One region of the Streptomyces sp. NPDC006259 genome, then DNA from elsewhere that is predicted to be linked to it. Evidence: riboswitches for the same ligand, from Rfam matches in the RefSeq annotation. Region 1 holds a riboswitch; each other region holds the start of a gene.

Region 1 (2,166 bases):
CAGAAACCCAACGGGACCCGGTAGGCCCGCCACAGCCGGCGGACCGGCACGCCCGCCGGGCCCAGCAGCAGGGCGAGCGCCGTCACCAGCACCAGGGCGGCACCCGGCCAGGGCGGCAGCGAGATCGCGAGCAGGGTCAGACCGAGCCCGAGCACGGCCTTGTCCACGGGATGACGGCGGCGCCAGCGGCTGCTGTGCGCCGCCGCGTCGATCGGCAGCACGAGCGCTCAGACCCGATCGTGGCGGGAGGCCCCGTCCACGGGGGCCCGAGCGGCGTCGTCGGCTCCCGCCCCGTCCCCGTCCCGCTCCTCCTCCAGACGGGCCAGTGCCCGCTGTTCGCCCTGCCGGCGCCCCCGGCGCACCCCGAAGTAGTAGGCGAGGACACCCGCGCCCAGGGCCGCCTGGACGGCGAACAGCGCCGACTCGATCTCCCCGGACGGCGGCTCGTACAGGGGCGAGAACCACGGCTCGTAGTCCGGCTCCAGTTCGGTGATCGCCGTCTCCGCCTCGCTGTCGGAGCCGGTGAACGGCTGCTCCTTGTGGTCGCCGAGCCCCAGGGCCAGCGGGAGCACCGCGAGCGCGAGGACGGCGAGCAGCAGCAGGAGGTTGATCCTGGTGTTGCGTCTCACCGGGCCACCGCCCCGGTCGTGTCCGCCTTCCGCCCGCCGGTCACCAGCACGCCCAGCCGGGTCAGCTCGCCCTTGCTGGACTGCACGAGGAGACGCATCACCAGAACGGTGAGCAGTCCCTCGCTCACCGCCAGCGGGATCTGCGTGACGGCGAAGATGGACCCGAACTTGCCGAGCGCGCCCAGGAAGCCGCTGCTCGGGTCGGGGAACGCCAGCGCGAGCTGCACGCTGGTCACGCAGTAGGTGGACAGGTCGGCGACGAACGCGCCGCAGAACACCGCGACCATCAGCGGCACGTCGTAGCGCCGCAGCAGCCGGTACAGGCCGTAACCGGCCCACGGCCCCACGATCGCCATCGAGAAGACGTTGGCGCCGAGTGTGGTCAGGCCGCCGTGCGCGAGCAGCAGCGCCTGGAAGAGCAGGGTGATCGTGCCCAGCACGGCCATGATCGGCGGCCGGAACAGGACGGCGCCCAGACCGGTGCCGGTGGGGTGCGAGCAACTCCCGGTCACCGACGGAAGCTTGAGCGCGGACAGGACGAACGTGAAGGCACCGGCGGCGCCGAGCAGCAGCGTGCTCTCGGGATGCTCCCTGACTTCACGGTTGAGCGACCGGGCTCCGTGGACGACGAAAGGCGCCGACGCGACGCTCCAGGCGACCGCGTGCGCCGGAGGCAGAAAACCCTCGGCTATGTGCATGGCTGAGCAGACCCTCTCCAGCACCTCGTGGATGGTTGACGTGCCTTGGCCGGTCTCCTGGCTGACGGGTACCACCGCCCGTGCTCCGCCTTCCCGGGTCCGTGAGGACCCAGTGGCTGCCCGCGAGGGCCGGAGCCGGACTTCCCGATCACAGTGGCGAGGGCCGCACCGGCATCACACCGGATTTCCCGTTCACCAAGGCCTGGTGACAGTAGTGCGAGGACAGGGGCGGTGACAAGCGGGACCGGGGGCGCACGGGCGGCGGACACGGGGTGTCCCCCCGGCGCACACCCGCCGCGCCGGGGCCACCGCGGCGGCGCCGGTCAGCGACCGTGCCCGTCCGGGCACACCACCGGAGCGTCGCCCCGCGCCCCGGATCCGCCGCGGTGCCCGGCCGGTTCGCGCAGCACGGCACGCGGGACCTCGGCCGCCGGCAGCGGACGGGTCGAGCCGATCGCCCGGACGAGGACGGCGTCCCCGTCCGTCTCCGCGCCGGGCGAGGCGAACGCGTGGACGCCGTCGCTGACGAGGACCGCCGTCCGCAGGGCGCGCTCGGCGGTGACGCAGCTGTTCATGAGGGGGACACCACGACGGAAACACCGTTCCTGCGCTCCGCGGCCCGGCTCGGCGGCCGGGGTGTCCCGCGAACGCGCGTGCGGCGCCGCCGCTTCGGGGAGTGAGGAAGGGCGGGGAGCCGCCAGTACCCTGGCGGTCGTCCCAGTGTCTGCGAGAGGGTGACCGTGACTGCCTTCCGCCACCGCCCCGACCCGGACGAGGTCGCACGGGTGACCGCGACGGCCGCGGAACTGCTGGAGGTGCTGTGGGGACGGGCCTCGACG
Region 2 (2,166 bases), on a different contig from region 1:
CGCACTCGGTCTCCGGCTCGGTCATGGGCGCGGGTCTGGGCCGCAAGGGCGGGGTGGTCCGCTGGTCGACCGCCACCAGGATGTTCGTCGCCTGGGGCCTGACGCTGCCGGCCGCGGCCCTGGTGGCCGCCCTCGCCGAGTACGTGACCGGCTTCGGCAGCTGGGGCACGGCGCTCGTCGCGGTGTTCCTCATCGCCTCCAGCGCCGCGATCTGGAAGCTCTCGCGCCGTGAGGTCGTCGACCACACCAACGTCGTCGACGTCGACGAGGAGCCGGCCGGCGTGGTGACCGCCGCCATCGCCGCCGTGGCCCCGCCCCCGGCGGGCACCGTCACCGACGACCTGACGGCCACCATCCCCGCGCCCGTGGCGGAACCGGCCCTGCCGGCCACCCCCACCGTCACCGCCGTCTGAGCCCCGCCCCCACCGGTACGAAGGAAGAAGCAGCATGAAGATCGACTGGGCGGCTCTCGGCTCCGTCTTCGGCGTCAGCCTCCTCATCACGGTGGCCCTCGTGGCCCTGTTCACGCTCGGCATCATGGGCCTGTCCCGCCGCGAGCGGGCGACGGCCGAGGGCGGTTCCGCCACCCTGGCGGTCACCGGCGCCTACGCGTGCTTCGCGGCGTGCGCCGCGGCGGTGGCGTACGGGATCTCGCTGATCGTTGCCTGACGGACGGCACGCACACGCACACGTGGGGCGCGGGACGGATCACCGTCCCGCGCCCCACGTGTGCGTGACGGCCGTGACCGGAGGCATGTGGGGTTCTGCACACTGTGCTGTCGCAGGTCAACGGCGAGTTGACGGCCCTTCCGGGACCATGGTGGACTGCCGGGGCCATGTACGGCGTCAGAAGAGGAAGCCGGTGTGAATCCGGCGCGGTCCCGCCACTGTCACCGGGGGTGAAAACCCCGGGAGCCAGGAACTCTCGTCGCCGGTCTCGTCGAACCAGGGCGTGGACACCCTGAGTGAGGACATATCGCCATGCTCGGCTGCCGTTCCAGGTCCGCCACCAGGTCGCTGCCCGACCCGTCGGCCGGCTGAGCCGGTGGGTGCCGATCGCCGCTACGCGTACGGTGCCGCCGCCGGCCTCCTGGGGGACCTGATCCTCGGCGATCCGCGCCGGGGCCATCCGGTCGCCCTGTTCGGGCGGGCCGCTGCCGCCGTCGAGCGGGTGCTGTGGCGGGACCACCGCGGGTGGGGCGCGCTGTACACCGCCGTGTGCGCCGGCGGCGCCGTCGCTCTCGGGGCCGCCGCCACCCGTGCCGTACGCCGCTCCCCCGCCGCCTCCGTCGCGCTGACCGGCGCCGCCGCCTGGGCCGTCGTCGGCGGGACCTCGCTGGTGCGCGAGGCCCGGACCGTCGGACGGGCCCTGGAGGCGGGGGACATCGAGGGCGCGCGGGCGAGGCTGCCGCATCTGTGCGGGCGGGACCCGCAGGCTCTGGACGCCGACGCGGTCGCCCGCGCGGTCGTCGAGTCCGTCGCCGAGAACACCTCCGACGCGGTCGTGGGCGCCCTCGTGTGGGGGGCCGTCGGCGGGGTGCCGGGGCTGCTCGGGTTCCGGGCCGTGAACACCCTGGACGCCATGGTCGGCCACCGGTCGCCGCGCCACCGTCGGTTCGGGTGGGCGTCCGCCCGGCTGGACGACGCCGCCGGATGGCCCGGGGCGCGGCTGACCGCCGTACTCGCCGCCGTCGCCGGGGACGATCCCCGGGGGGCGGTGCGGGCCTGGCGGGCCGACGCGCACCGGCATCCCAGCCCCAACGCCGGTCCCGTGGAGGCGTCGTTCGCCGGTGCCCTCGGGGTGCGGCTCGGCGGGACGCTGTCGTACGGCGGGCGGGTCGAGCACCGGCCCGTGCTGAACGGGGAGCGGGGGCGGCCCGTCGAGCCCCACGACATCGAACGTGCCGCGCGGCTCTCCCGCCGGGTCGGCCTGCTCGCGCTCGGCGTCACGGTCGCCGCGCGCGTCATCACCGCGCGCGCCGTCGCCGCGGGAGCGAAGGGGCGTACGTCATGAGTGGGGGTCTCCTCGTCGCCGGCACCACCTCCGACGCCGGCAAGAGCGTCGTCACGGCCGGGATCTGCCGGTGGCTGGTGCGGCAGGGGGTCCGGGTCGCGCCCTTCAAGGCGCAGAACATGTCCCTCAATTCGTTCGTGACCCGTGAGGGC
Region 3 (2,166 bases), on a different contig from region 1:
ATGTCCATCGCGGCGGCGAACCTCTTCACCCGCAACATCTACAAGGACTTCATCAAGCCGGACGCCACGCCCAAGGAGGAGACCCGCGTCTCCAAGCTGGTGTCGCTCCTGGTGAAGGTGGGCGCGCTGGTCTTCGTCCTCACCATGGACAAGACGGTGGCCATCAACTTCCAGCTGCTCGGTGGCATCTGGATCCTCCAGACCTTCCCGGCCCTGGTCGGCGGCCTGTTCACCCGCTGGTTCCACCGCTGGGCGCTGCTGGCCGGCTGGGCGGTCGGCATGGTCTACGGCACCTTCGCGGCGTACGGCGTGGCCTCCCCGACGCAGAAGCACTTCGGCGGCTCGTCGAAGGAGATCCCCGGCATCGGCGAGATCGGGTACATCGGCCTCACCGCGTTCCTGCTGAACGTGGTGGTGACCGTGGTCCTGACGTTCGCCCTGAAGGCGCTGAAGGCCCCGGAGGGCGTCGACCAGACGTCCCCGTCGGACTACACGGCGGACGCCGGCGACCCGGGCGTCCAGGTGGAGCTGCCTCCGGCGACGGCGGGGGCGGGGCACTAGCGAGGGGACCGTTCCCCGCGCGTTTCCGGCAGCGGGCCGTCGAGGGCAGGTCACCTCGGCGGCCCGCCGCCGTACGCGCTCCCGGCGCCGCCGGTGCCGGGACGACTGGGCTCCGTGCCCTGCGGGTTGACGCTGTGAAGCCAGCCCGACACAACATCTGGGGGTCGCGCGGCAGCCCGACACAAGATGTATGCTCATGCTCGCTGTCGTCGCAGGGGAATCCGGTGCGAATCCGGAACTGTCCCGCAACGGTGTACTTGCGTGCGTTCCTGTCCATTCGCGCACGCATGGTCAGTCCGAGCACCTGCCGGCAGCGCACCCGGTCCGTCCGGCTCGGGTGCCCTGACGTCCGGGCCTCGCGGAATGGGCCGGTGGACGCGACGCGCCCCGCGTTCGTGTGCTGCCCGCTGCCCTGTGCGAGGCCCCCGCCGAGCGAGGGAGAGCCCCACGTGACCATCGCGCCAGCCGAACCGGTTTCAGCAGCCCTGGAGACCGACGGTCCCGGAGCCGCGCTGCTTCGGACGCTGACCGAGCTGACCGCCGACCTCCCGGACGCCGACCCCGGCCGGGTCGCCGCCGCGGCCCTGCGGGGCCGGTCCGCGCGGGCGGACGAGTCGGAGCTGCGCGAGCTGGCCACGGAGGCGGCCGCCGGTCTGATCTCCGAGGACCCCGCCTACTCCCGGCTGGCCGCCCGGCTGCTGACGCTCGGCATCCGCGCGGAGGCCGCCTCCCAGGGCGTCACCTCCTTCACCGAGTCCGTCGCCGTCGGCCACCGCGAGGGCCTGATCGCCGACCGCACGGCCGCGTTCGTGCGGCTGCACGCGGCCCGGCTCGACGCGCTGGTCGACCAGGGCGCCGACGACCGCTTCGGCTACTTCGGCCTGCGCACCCTGCACAGCCGGTACCTGCTGCGCCACCCGATCACCCGCAAGGTCGTCGAGACGCCCCAGCTGTTCCTGCTGCGAGTGGCGAGCGGCCTGGCCGAGGACGACACGACGAGGTCCGTCGACGAGGTCGCCGCGCTCTACACGCTGATGAGCCGCCTGGACTACCTCCCGTCCTCCCCCACTCTGTTCAACTCCGGCACCCGGCACCCGCAGATGTCGTCCTGCTACCTCCTCGACTCCCCGCTGGACGAGCTGGACTCCATCTACGACCGCTACCACCAGGTCGCCCGCCTCTCCAAGCACGCCGGCGGCATCGGTCTGTCGTACAGCCGGATCCGCTCGCGCGGGTCGCTCATCCGGGGAACGAACGGGCACTCCAACGGCATCGTGCCGTTCCTGAAGACGCTGGACGCCTCGGTCGCCGCCGTGAACCAGGGCGGCCGGCGCAAGGGCGCGGCCGCGGTCTACCTGGAGACCTGGCACTCCGACATCGAGGAGTTCCTGGAGCTGCGGGACAACACCGGCGAGGACGCCCGCCGTACGCACAACCTCAACCTGGCGCACTGGGTGCCGGACGAGTTCATGCGCCGGGTCGACGCCGACGGTCGGTGGTCCCTGTTCTCCCCGGCCGACGTGCCCGAGCTGGTCGACCTGTGGGGCGACGCGTTCGACGCGGCCTACCGCGCGGCGGAGGCCCAGGGGCTCGCGAAGAAGACCA

What was found. Region 1 has a riboswitch for cobalamin ahead of ACFYO5_RS07155 (energy-coupling factor ABC transporter permease). Riboswitches for the same ligand answer to the same signal wherever they lie in the genome.
Region 2: another riboswitch for cobalamin. It lies ahead of ACFYO5_RS00320 (cobalamin biosynthesis protein); the one in region 1 lies ahead of ACFYO5_RS07155 (energy-coupling factor ABC transporter permease).
Region 3: another riboswitch for cobalamin. It lies ahead of ACFYO5_RS19815 (ribonucleoside-diphosphate reductase subunit alpha); the one in region 1 lies ahead of ACFYO5_RS07155 (energy-coupling factor ABC transporter permease).

Annotation. Positions count from the first base shown of each region.
Region 1 is NZ_JBIAHY010000002.1:206,292-208,457, forward strand. Features, by position in the region: gene cbiQ (cobalt ECF transporter T component CbiQ) at 1-221, opposite strand, end outside; gene ACFYO5_RS07150 (energy-coupling factor ABC transporter substrate-binding protein) at 228-629, opposite strand; gene ACFYO5_RS07155 (energy-coupling factor ABC transporter permease) at 626-1,327, opposite strand; cobalamin riboswitch at 1,357-1,542, opposite strand; partial or broken gene ACFYO5_RS07160 (phosphatase) at 1,651-1,860, opposite strand; gene ACFYO5_RS07165 (MarR family winged helix-turn-helix transcriptional regulator) at 2,062-2,166, shown strand, end outside.
Region 2 is NZ_JBIAHY010000001.1:60,446-62,611, forward strand. Features, by position in the region: gene ACFYO5_RS00310 (anion permease) at 1-413, shown strand, start outside; gene ACFYO5_RS00315 (hypothetical protein) at 448-669, shown strand; cobalamin riboswitch at 812-946, shown strand; gene ACFYO5_RS00320 (cobalamin biosynthesis protein) at 1,046-2,014, shown strand; gene ACFYO5_RS00325 (cobyric acid synthase) at 2,011-2,166, shown strand, end outside.
Region 3 is NZ_JBIAHY010000004.1:712,973-715,138, reverse strand. Features, by position in the region: gene mctP (monocarboxylate uptake permease MctP) at 1-561, shown strand, start outside; cobalamin riboswitch at 745-888, shown strand; gene ACFYO5_RS19815 (ribonucleoside-diphosphate reductase subunit alpha) at 1,011-2,166, shown strand, end outside.